2 regions of the Anabaena sp. UHCC 0253 genome follow, and region 1 is predicted to be linked to the other one. Evidence: predicted binding sites of a transcription regulator. Region 1 holds the regulator's gene; the other holds the start of a gene.
What was found. The regulator HrcA, encoded in region 1, represses chaperone genes, less so after heat shock. The targets are predictions, from matches to a motif close to TTAGCACTCNNGANTCNNGAGTGCTAA.
Positions count from the first base shown of each region.

Region 2: groES (co-chaperone GroES) is a predicted target of HrcA. The motif match lies at 6,062-6,088, and genes of this name have one in related genera.

Region 1 covers NZ_VILD01000005.1:253,005-259,883, forward strand. Annotated here, with positions in the region: partial or broken gene FJR38_RS15390 (glycosyltransferase) at 1-301, shown strand, start outside; gene FJR38_RS15395 (DUF3352 domain-containing protein) at 531-2,240, opposite strand; gene FJR38_RS15400 (rhodanese-like domain-containing protein) at 2,271-2,630, shown strand; gene hrcA (heat-inducible transcriptional repressor HrcA) at 3,063-4,139, shown strand; gene FJR38_RS15410 (DUF2834 domain-containing protein) at 4,144-4,779, shown strand; gene FJR38_RS15415 (hypothetical protein) at 4,776-5,117, opposite strand; gene FJR38_RS15420 (AEC family transporter) at 5,230-6,195, shown strand; gene FJR38_RS29175 (M23 family metallopeptidase) at 6,335-6,879, shown strand, end outside.
Region 2 covers NZ_VILD01000008.1:193,266-200,627, forward strand. Annotated here, with positions in the region: gene FJR38_RS20955 (Eco57I restriction-modification methylase domain-containing protein) at 42-1,583, opposite strand; gene FJR38_RS20960 (hypothetical protein) at 1,577-2,509, opposite strand; gene FJR38_RS20965 (ATP-binding protein) at 2,983-4,341, shown strand; gene FJR38_RS20970 (response regulator transcription factor) at 4,441-5,118, opposite strand; gene groES (co-chaperone GroES) at 6,107-6,418, shown strand; gene groL (chaperonin GroEL) at 6,517-7,362, shown strand, end outside.

The DNA of each region.
Region 1 (6,879 bases):
TCGTTCTGGTGCTGGCAGTTTAACAGAATTGGCGGTGTGTGGGACTCCAGCTATTTTGATTCCCTATCCCTTTGCAGCCGAAGATCATCAATCTTACAATGCAGATGTGTTTACTAAGGCTGGTGCAGCTTTGACATTTAAACAGTCGGAGTTGACAACGGAAATATTGCAAACTGAGGTTTTGAATTTGTTGCAGTCTCCAATAGAATTAGCGAAAATGGGAGAGAGGGCAAAAGCGATCGCCGTCCCCGACAGTGCCGATAAATTAGCAGCTTTAGTTAAAGAAGTGTTGGCAAATTAAAAATTTAAACTTTGATACAGCAGAAGTCAGGAGTCGTAAGGGCGAAGCATTCAATGTAAGGGCGAAGCATTCGGAAAAGAAACTTGGGAAAAACCCGAGAATTTGTCGCCCGAATGCTTCGCCCCTACTGGGAAAAAACCGATAATTTATCGCCCGAATGCTTCGCCCCTACTTTGGAAAAAACCGATAATTTATCGTCCGAATACTTCGCCACTACTGACAAAAATGATTAATTAAATTGCCAGAATACGCCCCCTTTAAGTGTTCCTGGTTCACTGCTATAACTGCTGATTGTCAGCGATCGCAAATTATCAAAAACTGGTTTACCAAAAATTTCCACAAATTTCAGCCAAGGTAATTGACTTTTGAGAATATCTTGACTCTTTTCCCAATCGAGATAAATATACCCTTGATTTGGTTGGGGAATTACAGCCATACCTGTATGAAATTGGGGATTTTCTAGTAAGGATTTTTCCTTTTGATTTAAAACCGCGGTTAGGGTTTTTAAATTAGCAGTGAAAACCTCATAATTATCTAATGTTGTATGTACTCCCCTAACTTTTGTTTCCACATTAATAGATGTATCATTTTCAGCAGTTGCTGTTAATTCTGTCCAAGCTGAAACCTGAATTCCATCTAAATTCAAAGAACTAACATTAAAACCATTGGTACTGGCAATCTGATCTAAACTGGCTATACCTGCTGCTAACTGCGGCGTTTTTTCTACCACAAATACCCAATCAGGAATAACAGTTTCTGAATTAGGTAATAAAGCGATCGCATATTCTCCCAATACCCAACTGAAAATATCCTGACTCAAGTTTAAACCCAAATTTTCCTGGATCTTGACCACAGGTTGGATTAATCGAGAAACAGCATCTTCACTAGCACCATAAATAGTTGCTGTTCCTTGTTTCCAAAGTTTAGCTAAATCACTATTACCTAAATTACTCAAATTTGTGCCAGCGATCGCCAAAGCTGTTGATTCTGGAATATACTGTAATGCCCCCACAGGTTTAGATAGCGGTAAAGATGGAGGTACAACGTCCGCAGTTGTTAAAAATGTACTTTCAGCCAACAAACCTTGGGGATCTAATACTAAAGATAGAATTTGGCTATGATAAGTTGATTCTGCCAATTCTAAACCTTGCCACTTCCCAACTTCAGGTAAATTTAGGAAAGCCACAGCTACAGAACTTTTGGGAATTTGTTGAGTAGCTTTTTGATATTCTAGAGAACTCAGCAAATTTAGATCCGGTGCTTGTAAGTTATTAATTGCTTCTTTGATTACCTTGGGATGATTAGCAAATAAAACAAAATTATTAACAACTGCACCAGCTAAACTATTTTGGATTTTTTCTGCTGGTAAATCTTCTTGGTAATCATCAATAACCTTGACACCTTTGTATCTTTCAATGCTTAAACTAGTCCCAGATAAAGCCCGTTGAGAAAATAACAACTCCATAAACTCACGACTTTCTTGTGAGTTATTGGTTGCTAGTGCCATTAAATACCCTGTTTGTAGCCCATTTTCTGGATCACGGTCTATATCTCTGGTAGTTACAGCTAAAGTAATTTCATTACTCAACCAAGGTTTAAGATCATCTTGATAATCTATATTACTTTTTGCCAATAGACTTGTTTTCAGTTGAGAAAATTCTCCTTTCGGTACTAGCGACTGTAAAGCATCGGGATTTACCAACAGTGACACCATTGCTGGAGACGACTTGGAGACAAATATAGCTGCACCAGGTTGAGAGTTCCGAACCATAAGACTAGTTGGACTTTTTCCCGAAAACCAATAAACTCCAGCCAGTCCAATCAGTAGCAGCGTGATGACACCAGCTACAAGGAAACCAACTCTAATCCTTTTTTCTTCTGAGTGTTGACTGTTCACATTATTTATATTTATATTATTTTCCATCTTTTCTGCCAACATGAATAGTATAGGATTTTTTAGAAAAACTGCATGACAGATACATCATTTAGCCAACCCTTTTCTCAAATTAGCGTTGAAGAACTAGCAAAACGTCTTGCTAGTGATCAAGAAAAAATTCAGTTAATAGATGTGCGTGAACCCCAGGAAATTGCAATATCACAAATAGATGGTTTTGTCAATCTGCCTTTGAGTGAATATGAGCAATGGAGTGAGCAAGTTCCGACTCGCTTTGATCCCCATGCAGAAACTTTTGTTCTCTGTCATCATGGCATCCGCTCTGCTCAGATGTGTCAGTGGTTAGTTACTCAGGGATTTACAGATGTCAAAAATATTACGGGAGGTATTTCTGCTTACTCTATCTTAGTTGACCCTTCAGTGCCGCAATATTAGAGAAAAATGAATAATTGACAATTGATAATTGGTTAATTTGGGTTAAAATCTCTTTTTTTCCAGAGTAAAGATATAGGAAAATATGGAGAGATAATCATTAATTGTCAATTATCAATTGTTAATTAATAGTCAGCAGCTTGACGAATAGAGAATAAAATTTTGTAGCTAGAATTACAGCTTATATTGGTAAACTATGCGATAATACGGAAAAAGCTAGAAATTAGTCCGCTTTTTTGTTTTCAGCCAAGGAGTAATAAAGAATACAGCAAATATCATCTGAAGGTAAATTTTGTGTTTAGTTAATACAATATAAGTATATAATTTGCTATCTTACATTAATTAATAATTAATTCTTTTTTGGAATTTTGTAGTGAAAACCACAGGGTTTTTCAGCTTTTGATTAAGATTTGCCTTCAGTAAAAAAAATCACTTATGCAAGTCCACCTGACTAATCGCCAACAAAATATACTTTGGGCAACTGTACGCCATTATATTGCGACAGCCGAACCTGTAGGTTCTAAAGCTCTAATTGATGGGTTTGATTTAGGTATTAGCTCTGCTACTATTCGCAATGTGATGGGGGCTTTGGAAAAATCCGGGTTACTTTATCAACCACATACTTCTGCGGGGAGAGTTCCTTCTGATTCGGGTTATCGTATTTATGTTGATCAACTAATTACACCTTCAGAGACTTTAGCTAAAGAGGTAGAAGTAGCATTACAACAACGTCTGCATTGGGAAGATTGGAGTTTAGAGGCTTTATTACAAGGTGCTGCTCAAATTTTAGCAACATTAAGCGGTTGTATTACCTTGATTACTATGCCGCAAGCCACAACAGCAAAATTAAGACATTTGCAATTAATCCAAATTGAAACAGGACGGATTATGTTGATTGTGGTGACGGATAGTTACGAGACACATTCTAAGGTGATGGATTTATTTACACCGAATTCAGACAGTAAACCTGAATCAGAGGTAATTGATCATCAATTGCAGATTGTTTCTAACTTCTTGAATAGTCACCTACGAGGACAGAGTTTATTAGAATTAGGTTATCTTGACTGGACTGAATTGGATCAAGAGTTTCAAAGTTATGGAGAATTCTTGAAAAGTTCTTTGGTAGAATTGACTCATCGCGCCCTTGCACCGACAACGACACAAATCATGGTGCGGGGAATAGGAGAGGTTTTACGACAGCCAGAGTTTTCTCAGGTACAGCAGGTACAGACAATTATGCAATTGTTGGAAGAGGAACAAGACCAACTGTGGCATTTAATTTGTGAAGAAGCAGAAATGGATGATCAGAATAAGTCTAAAGTAACTGTACGGATTGGTACAGAAAATCCTCTTGAACCTATTCGTACTTGTACTTTGATTTCTGCTGTTTATCGTCGGGGTTCTGTGCCAGTGGGAAGTGTGGGGGTTTTGGGTCCAACTCGGTTAAACTATGAGAGTGCGATCGCTGTAGTCGCAGCAGCAGCAGATTACCTCTCAGAAGCATTTAGCTAAATTCATGATGAGAAAAATCACTTTTGGTCTATTATGGCTGGGATTTGTTTCCTATGCCTTTTTATTTGCTCCTCCCCAACAACCTGAAACTTTTGAATTAATCAAAAATTTGTCTACAGCAAATTGGCAAGGAATTAATCCCCTGATTATATCGTTATTTAATATCATGGGAATCTGGCCTTTTGTATATAGTGCGGTAGTTTTTTTTGATGGGAGAGGTCAAAAAATTCCCGCTTGGCCTTTTGCTAGTGCTTCATTTGCTTTAGGTGCATTTGCACTTTTACCATATTTGGCTTTAAGAGAATCTAATCAAAAATTTGTTGGTGAAAAAAATTTATTTCTCAAAATCCTAGATTCTCGTATCTTGGGAATTTTATTAACTTTAGCTGCGACGATTTTATTCATATCCAGTTTGCAAGGAGACTGGGATAATTTCGTCCAACAATGGCAAAATAGCCGATTTATTCATGTCATGAGTTTAGATTGTGTCATCTTGAGTTTATTATTTCCCACATTGTTAGGAGATGATATGACGCGACGGGGTTGGAAAGATAATCCGTTATTTTGGCTATTTACAATTCCTTTATTTGGAGCTTTGATATATTTGTGTGTACGTCCACCTGTAGATATAGAAAATTAAAAAGGTAAATATCCAGTTGTGAACATTTTATAGCCAGAAGCAATACAAATTAATGATAGGAAAAATTGCCATAAACTTGTAGGACTGAGAATAGCGCGACTACTAATAAATACCGCAATAATACCAACAAAGACAGCAATCAATCCCAGATTTTTCATACTTCTGGGGAAGAAAACCAGCATGAGTACACCTAATGTCAGTGATAACACCGAAATATCAGCAGAAATTCCCCGCCACCAGTAAGGATAAACGTTGGTGGTAAAAAAGATATTTTGCCCCACCAAGTAGATTCCTAGAATCAGCAACCCAAAACCGGCAATTCTCAGCAAAAATTTCATAATTACCCTGATTAACAAGTTTATAGACAAGTACAATCTTAACGTGGATTGTAGGTAATCGTCTTTTAATTCTTATAATTATTATACATTAACTCCTGCAAAAGTTTTTAACATGATTGAAACCCTATTTCAAGCCTACACTCCTCTATTTATCTGGATAGGGTTAGGATTATTCTTCTCTCGGTTCACCTCTGATAATTTAGCTACATTACTAGGTCAGTCACTATACTGGGTGGGCGTGCCACTACAACTGCTAGTATTAGCGCGTCATACTAATTCTTCTATTGGTGGATTAATACCGGGAATAGGAGTAGGGATTGTCCTATTGAGTCTGACTTTAGCATTATTAATTTGGTGGTTGTGGCAATGGTTCATGAGTGCTAAAACCAAGCCAGAACCAGAAAGTCTAGACATATCAGACTCTTCGCAAAAAGCGACTTTAGGCAGTTTTATTTTGGCAGCAATTTTAGGAAATACAGGGTTTGTGGGATTGACACTGACACAAGTGCTAACCAGCCCGGAAAATACTGATTGGGCAGTATTATTCAGCGTTACAAATAACGTTTTTGGTACTTATGGAATTGCCGTCTTAATTGCCAGTTATTTTGGCAAGAGAGAAACCGAAAATCATTGGTGGATACAATTACGAGATATAGCCACTGTTCCCAGTTTGTGGACATTTTTCATTGGCTTAAATACTCAGTTTGTGGAATTACCTGCGGTGATTGAGTCGGGTTTAGAACAAGCTGTTTGGGTAGTAATTGCCTTAGCTTTATTGCTGGTTGGTTTGCGACTAGGAACAATAAAAGAATATAAAAATTTGGATATTGCTTTAATTGCCAGTGTTCTTAAAGTTGTGATTGTACCTTTACTGGTAGGATTAGCTGCAACTTACTTTGGTATAATTGGGGAACAGCGTTTAGTATTGGTACTAATGTCAGGCACACCCACCGGGCTTTCGGTACTGATTTTAGCGGAAGTTTATGATTTAGATCGGAACTTGTTATCAAGTAGCATTGCTTTGACTTTCGTGGGATTATTTTTAGCACTACCCTTCTGGTTAATCTGGTTTGGGTGAGATAGACTTCCATGCTGACAGGAAACACTTCTTGCCATAAACTGGTCTGTTGATTAACAGCAGCAAAAGATTTCTTTAAAAGCTTATGATGACCATAACTAACGCTATTAATCCGCTACATCAATGGCCGTCTGTTGGGATGATCAACAGTGCTAAAATGTTCATAGGAATAATTGCCGCTGTTCCCATTGCTTTAGGCTTACCAGCAGAGGCTTTAGAGGTGCAGATCATACCTAAAAATCCTCAACTGGGAGATACTATTTCGGTAATAATTGAGTCAGATAACCAAGAAAAAACTAGTAATCCTACGGTGAAAGTTGGGGAAGAAACATATCCAGTCTTTGAAGTTGCACCTCGTCAATACCGTTCTTTGATTCCCACAACTCCTTTAGAAAAGCCTGGAGTCAGAAAAGTTACTGTCGCGGAAGCAGGATCGCAACAACGAAACCTGGCTGTGTACGTGCGCGATCGCAAATTTCCCGTCCAACGCATTAACTTACCACCAGGGAAAGCCGGAGTTAGAGCTACAGAGTATGAACTCAAGCGAGTAGCAGAATTTAAAACCCTACAGACACCAGAAAAATATTGGAATGGTGCTTTTCTCACTCCTAATGGTGGCCGGATGTCTACTAGATATGGTGTCCGTCGCTACTACAATGGTAAATTTGCCAATGACTACTACCA
Region 2 (7,362 bases), on a different contig from region 1:
AAGAACCGTATCATCTTGAGTTTAACATTTTCTCAACAAAGTCACATTGGATCTATGAAGTGATGAGATGTCTTTTTATGAACGTATTGTGTAATAGAATCAATAATTTCTTGTTTGAGAATTTCACATAATGGTTGTTTACTACCTTGCATAAGTTCTACTACTAATTCTTGAGTTCTCAGAGAAATATGCTTGAGAGTATCTTCATCTGGTAAAATTATAGGTGTCTTCAAAATATATTTAGCAGAATTATTTGCAGATGGATTAATGGCTTTTAAGCAACTCCAAAATACTGGTGAGTTGCAATAAGCTAAGAGAAAAAATAAATCAACTGAAGATTTTGGAAAAATTCCTACGATAGATTGATCAAAAAGACTTTCCTCAATTAATGCGGCTGTAGGAAGTTTGGATGTTACCATAGGAAAGCCAATTCCGCGTTTAAAATAATAGGATGAATTCTGAAATCTTGCTTTTTTGTCTATTTTATAATGTTCTACTGCATCCTTGCTCCAATCTATATACCATTGAGTTGGTTTCACAAAATTATAACCACCACCTTTAAGAATAGGAATAAAGTGTTTTGCATCATTTATTCCATCTAACGGATTTTTTAATGTAGAAGGTGTAGGTTCAATATCATCAGGATTAACAACTAAATAATCAGCAGAACGCTTTATCAAAGTTGAGCTTCTATAAAGGAAGCGTTTGTCATTTCCTGAGTAGAAACCAGTAACACAGTCAGCAATATCAGCGATGATAGTCTTGCTATCTGATAGTTCATTAAAAGTTGATTCATTCCGAGAGATAGGAATAGCAAGGGAATGACTCTGAAGAATATTTCGTTGAATGATTAATTTGCAGTTAGCTGGGGTGTTTGTCAATACTTTTAAATCCCCAAGGGAATCCACAAGTCTTACAAAGAAAGAATGACTAGATAGTGGCTTCTCAGAACTTATACAAATAATACAAAGACCTGCATAACCGAATGAAATTCCTGGAAAGAGAGATGAACGAAATACATCTATACTTTCAATTGTAAACTCTTCTAGAATATAACGTCTGAGAGGAGTATGACTATGAAGATATAAAAAAGTGTCAGGAATAATAAATACTAATCGTCCTTTTTGAGCAAGTAATTTAAGACAACGAAGCAGAAAAACAGTATATGTCTCTCGAATATAAAAGCCGGGATATTTTCTTTTTAAATCAGTACGACGCTCGTATTCTTGCCAACCTCCATAGGGAGGATTTCCCAAAATCTTTGTAAATTTCTGTCCGAAAGATTCGCAAAGGTCTAAATCTGAACAAAAAATTGTATCACGTTCTCGTATTTCTACATTCTGAGATGAACTAAACTTTAATTTGAGATATTTTGCGTGTTCAGGATGTAGTTCATAAGCAAGAGATGAGATATTTTTATTGATATTCAATGCTGCGTCTAAAAGATGTCCTTCTCCTGCACAGGGTTCAAGTAATCTATCATTTATTTCCAATTTTAATAGTGAAGCCATATATGAAGATAAAGCTTGATCTGATGTAAAATATGTTTGATATTTATCTCTATCTTTTGTGTCTACTACCATTGTAAATATCCCATTAAGTTAGATTTATGAAAATCGCTTACTGTTGAATTTAATAAGTCATTTTGCCAGTCAATATTTGAACTTATCCAATGTTGGATATTAAAGCCTGTAAAATCACTAATTTTTTGATAAGCTTCATCACCACAGTAAGCATCCCAGACATGAGAATTTTTTAAAATTCTAAAGTAATTGTTATTTAAATCTTCTTTAGCACGAACAAGTAAAACATTTTTATATTCATCCTCTAAATTACAATAAATAGTTGCTACCATAAGCAGTCGATTTGTATTTCCTTTCTCATTTGAGCCAAAGCCACTTTTAAAGTCTATATTGAATCGTTTACCGCTAATAATAGCATGAAAATCTAATTGAAGACTGATTTCACCAGAGTCAACCAACAACCATGCTTTTTCATAATAAGTGATAAGTTCGTTTTTTTGTTCTTGAGAAATTGGTAAATTGTGAATATATTTTTCAATATCTCTTTTTAAGTTTTTTCTAACTTCAGAAAAAAGTGGTGGTACAAAGCGAATTAATTCTGCTTCTGCTATTGGGTGCAAAAATGGTAACCTAACAAAATCTTCCCAAAGCTCACCAATTCGTCGAGAAAATGCCATATATTCATAAGGCCACACTTCATGACGTAAATCAAGCATTACCACTTGAGCGCAATATATGCTTAAAAGAAGGGAAGAAACCTTATCTTTATCATTCCAATCATTTCTATTGGCAGTTGCAATAATTGTCTCTAAAAAATCTTGTTTACTTTTATTTACTGCCTCATTTATCTTTTGGGCTATCTTTTTATAATTTATATTACCAATTTCTGTTCTAAGATAAGACAGTTTTTCATGTCCTAATTCTCTAAAATATTCTAACAAATCTGATTTATTTTGGGTATTTTGTGGAGTTATTTGAAATGTCATAATTAGCGTTGCGACTTTTAGGTTTAGTTTTTTATTATACAGCGTAGTAGTAATTTTCTAGGTCGCAATCAAAACTTGTCTGGTACTCATACGCTCATATTGAGTATTATTCTAAAAATATCATATTCGCTATGGCTCATGTCTTATTAATTAAATCTCTACGCTAAAAAATGCAGCCTATACTCATATAAACTGCTAATTCCAAAGTTGAAGCGAAAGTTTTCCTAATTACCAATTTAGTAAATTTACTGAAAAATATATTTTGTTCATCATGAACTACTCGTAATTACTGATATTGCTTAACCCCCCCTAAACCTTGGTATCTATGGAAAGTAAGCCGGTTTCTTTTGTTTACGAATTACGAACTAAATATGTTTTCCTGATTACATAATGTTATTCTCATTGTAGACAAAGTAAAAATAATCCCTTACTTTGATATCCTCAAAACTATAACTATTATAAGGAGAGGCCAAATGATATCAACACATACGGCCATATCAAAAGCTCCATTGCCACTAAGTTCATTATTAACCCCAGATGATCAAACCCCATCTACAGTACATATAAATACAGATATAGTCACAGTTTTATTAGTTGATGATCAGTTAATTATTGGTGAAGCTGTTTGCAGGTTACTCTCTCAGGAATCAGATATTGCCTTCCACTATGTAAATGATCCTGCTCAAGCTATCCAAAAAGCCATATCTATTGCGCCTACTGTCATCCTTCTAGATATGATTATGCCAGATATTGATGGGTTGATGTTATTACGTTGGTTTCGTTGTCATCCAGCCACTCGTAATATTCCCATTGTCATGCTCTCCAGCAAGGAAGAGCCACAGTTGAAAGCAGATGCTTTTACAGCAGGAGCAAATGATTATCTAATTAAATTGCCAAATGTAGTAGAATTAATTGCCCGTATTCGTTACCACTCTAAAGCTTATAATAATATAAAAGCTTTATCAGCCGCTAATGCTACTTCTCAATTACAATCAAAAAAATTAGAGCAGACTGTGCGCGAACTCCAAAATACACAAGTTCAGTTGATCCAAACTGAAAAAATGTCTAGCTTGGGGAGAATGGTAGCTGGTTTAGCCCACGAAATTAATAACCCTATTAATTTTATTTATGGCAATTTTGTTCATTTAGATAATTATAATGAATCTCTATTAAATTTGGTGCAACTTTATCAAAAAGAATATCCATCAGAGACTTCAGCTATTAAAGAATATATATCAGAAATTAATCTAGATTTTATTAGTCAAGATTTACCAAAAATTCTCTCTTCAATGAGAATCGGGACTGAACGTATCCGGGAAATTATTCTATCTTTACGAAACTTTTCTAGACTTGATCAAGCTGATAAAAAAGCCGTTAATCTTCATGAAGGTATTGATAGTACATTAGTGATTTTAAATAATCGTCTCAAGCTAGGAATTGAGGTGGTTAAAGATTTTTGTGATTTACCTTTAGTTGAATGTTACCCTGCCCAATTAAACCAGGTATTTATGAATATTATTAGCAATGCTATAGACGCATTGTTAGAGCAAAATCAACAAACCCATAAACAAATTCTGATTAAAACAGAAATAACTGATTCTCAGCAAGTAAGAATTACAATCAAAGATAATGGACCCGGCATCAGTCCAGAAATACAAAGTAAAATATTTGATCCTTTTTTCACCACTAAACCAGTAAATAAGGGAACGGGATTAGGTTTAGCAATTAGCTATCAAATTATTGAAAGGCATCATGGTGATATCAAAGTTTTATCTCATCCTGAAGCAGGAACAGAATTTATTGTGGAAATTCCTACAAAACAGGTGAATTGAATAGGAGCAGGGAGCAGGGGGCAGGGAGTAGGAGAAAAAGAATATCAATCTTGATCTTCACTGTCACCTGTCACCTGTCACCTGTCACCTATCACCTATCTAGGCCATTTGATTTTCAATCGCCCACCGTGCTAATTCAGTCCGGTTGTGGAGATTGGTTTTGCCCAACATATTGGACACATGGCTTTCAACGGTACGCTGACTAACATTTAATTCTTCAGCGATTTCTCGGTTCGCTAAACCCCTGGCTACAAACTGTACTACTTTCAGTTCGGTTGGGGTTAACTGGACATCGAAAGGAACTTGGATGCGAGAACCGTTATCGCCGCCTTTAGTTTGGTGTTCTTTCCAACGAACAGTTTGCTTCAGTGAAGATTCTACTTGTGCTACGAGTTCTTCAGGTTCAAAGGGCTTGACCATGTATACGTCAGCACCTTTATTTAGACCCTTAACGCGGTCGGCACTCTGACCCTTAGCTGACAGGAAGAGGACTGGAATCCAACTAGTGCGTTCATTTTGTCGCACTTGTTCCACAAAAGTGTATCCGTCCATTTCCGGCATCATCACGTCACAGATGATCATGTCTGGAACTTCATGTTCTAAAATATCCAGAGCTTCTCTTCCATTTTCAGCCGTGATGACTTCGTAGCCGCGGAACTCTAAGTAATCCTTCACCAGCAAGATGAGGTTAGGGTCATCATCAATAAGTAGAAGTCGTTTGTGGTCTTTCATGCTGGGTTCTTTCATAACAGTGGCACTTGTCGCGCTTCGATCCATTAAGGTATTGATATAGTTATCCTGTATGGTGGATGACTGGAGATGTTGTCTTTTTTCCCACTTAACTTACTTTTACCGCCCCGAAGTATTAAAAGTGCTAGTCACTTTCAACAGATTCATGAGTGGATGGAAAAAGTCTAGTAAGGATACGTATAGCAGTAGTCTTTATAATGCGCTATTATATATCCCTTTGAAAGGTGCAGGCTAAAAAACCCTGATTAAATTATCATTCTTGTGATTTACAAGTCGGTATTTTCTCAAGATGACCCTAGCTCAAAACTCACCCGCGCTTTCATTGGCTTACTTCTGCTTTACTTATCCTTCGGATGTGAGGCCTCTATCAGAGGTTCAAAATCAACCGGGGAAGTTTTTGGCTTAGTAATGGGTTAAAAATGCAGATTTTTTCACCATACTAATTGCCAGGTTACTGGTCTTGGATGACCTACTCTAATGACTTCTGGGTTTTTGGCGATACCAGACCCCATCTAGGTAAACTACCATTATCGTTCTAGAACAACAAACACGCAAGTTTTTGGCTGGGTTTGTGAAGATGCTAAGGGAATGACTGTATGGTAACTGATGGGTTGATCGCGCGCTCCCGCCTTTGTTTACAGCATTCCTAAGTTCTAGACTAGCTAATTTGCAACAGATTGGTAATTGTTAATTACGTCCTGTTCCCTTTTCCCTGTAGTAGTTTTAGGGATAAGACGACTGTTTGTGGATCACTGTGCTGTTACTCATTGAGTAGATCCCTGATTACAGTTCTATAACAATTTCCCAACTTTGCAAATAAAGTTGTCCATATCAAAATATTCATTACTTACGCAACAGACCCTGACAACTAAAATAATTGGATATTTGCACTTAAGTATCGCCACCCTGACCTAAGTTCGGAAACCCGTACACAAGCCATGATTGCTATTAGGTTCGATATGAAGCTAAATTAGCACTCATGAGTCGAGAGTGCTAAGAAAGCAAGAAATTTTGTATGGCAGCTGTATCTCTAAGCGTTTCCACAGTTAAACCTTTGGGCGATCGCGTTTTCATAAAAGTAAGCGCCCCCCAAGAAAAGACCGCCGGCGGTTTGTATTTGCCCGATAATGCTCAGGAAAAACCCCAAGTTGGCGAAATCGCTGCTGTTGGACCTGGCAAGCGGAATGATGACGGTACTCGTCAAACCATGGACATTAACATTGGCGATAAGGTGCTGTACTCCAAGTACGCTGGCACTGATATCAAATTGGGTACAGAAGAATATGTACTACTTTCTGAAAAAGACATTTTAGCGATCGTCAGCTAATTGGGGAAGGGTGATAGGTAAAGAGTTTTCCGAATTACCTCTTCACCACTAACCAATTTTCAGAGAAATTTAATTTATTACCGGGATTTAGACTTAATATGGCAAAGCGCATTATTTACAACGAAAACGCCCGTCGCGCTCTAGAGCGTGGTATTGATATTCTGGCTGAAGCTGTAGCTGTTACCCTTGGTCCTAAAGGTCGTAACGTAGTTCTAGAGAAGAAATTCGGCGCACCACAAATTGTTAATGATGGTGTCACCATCGCTAAAGAAATTGAATTAGAAGACCACATCGAAAATACAGGTGTAGCTCTAATTCGTCAAGCTGCTTCTAAAACTAATGACGCTGCGGGTGATGGTACAACCACAGCTACTGTTTTGGCTCACGCCATTGTTAAAGAAGGCTTGCGGAACGTTGCTGCTGGCGCAAATGCAATTTTATTGAAGCGTGGTATTGATAAAGCTGCTGCGTTTTTAGTAGAAAAAATTGCTGAACACGCTCGTCCTGTAGAAGATTCTAAGGCGATCGCTCAAGTTGCAGCAATTTCTGCTGGTAACGATGAAGAAGTCGGTAGCATGATTGCTCAAGCTATGGACAAGGTGGGCAAAGAAGGCGTAATTTCCCTAGAAGAAGGGAAGTCTATGACCACCGAATTGGAAATCACCGAAGGGATGCGCTTTGATAAAGGCTATATCTCTCCTTACTTTGCTACTGATGCAGAGCGGATGGAAACAGTTTTTGATGAGCCTTACATCTTGTTAACCGACAAGAAAATTGCTTTAGTCCAAGATTTAGTTCCTGTACTTGAGCAAGTAGCTCGTTCCGGTCGTCCTTTGGTAATCATTGCTGAAGACATCGAAAAAGAAGCTTTGGCTACTTTGGTAGTTAACCGTTTACGCGGTGTCCTCAACGTGGCTGCTGTGAAAGCTCCTGGTTTTGGCGAT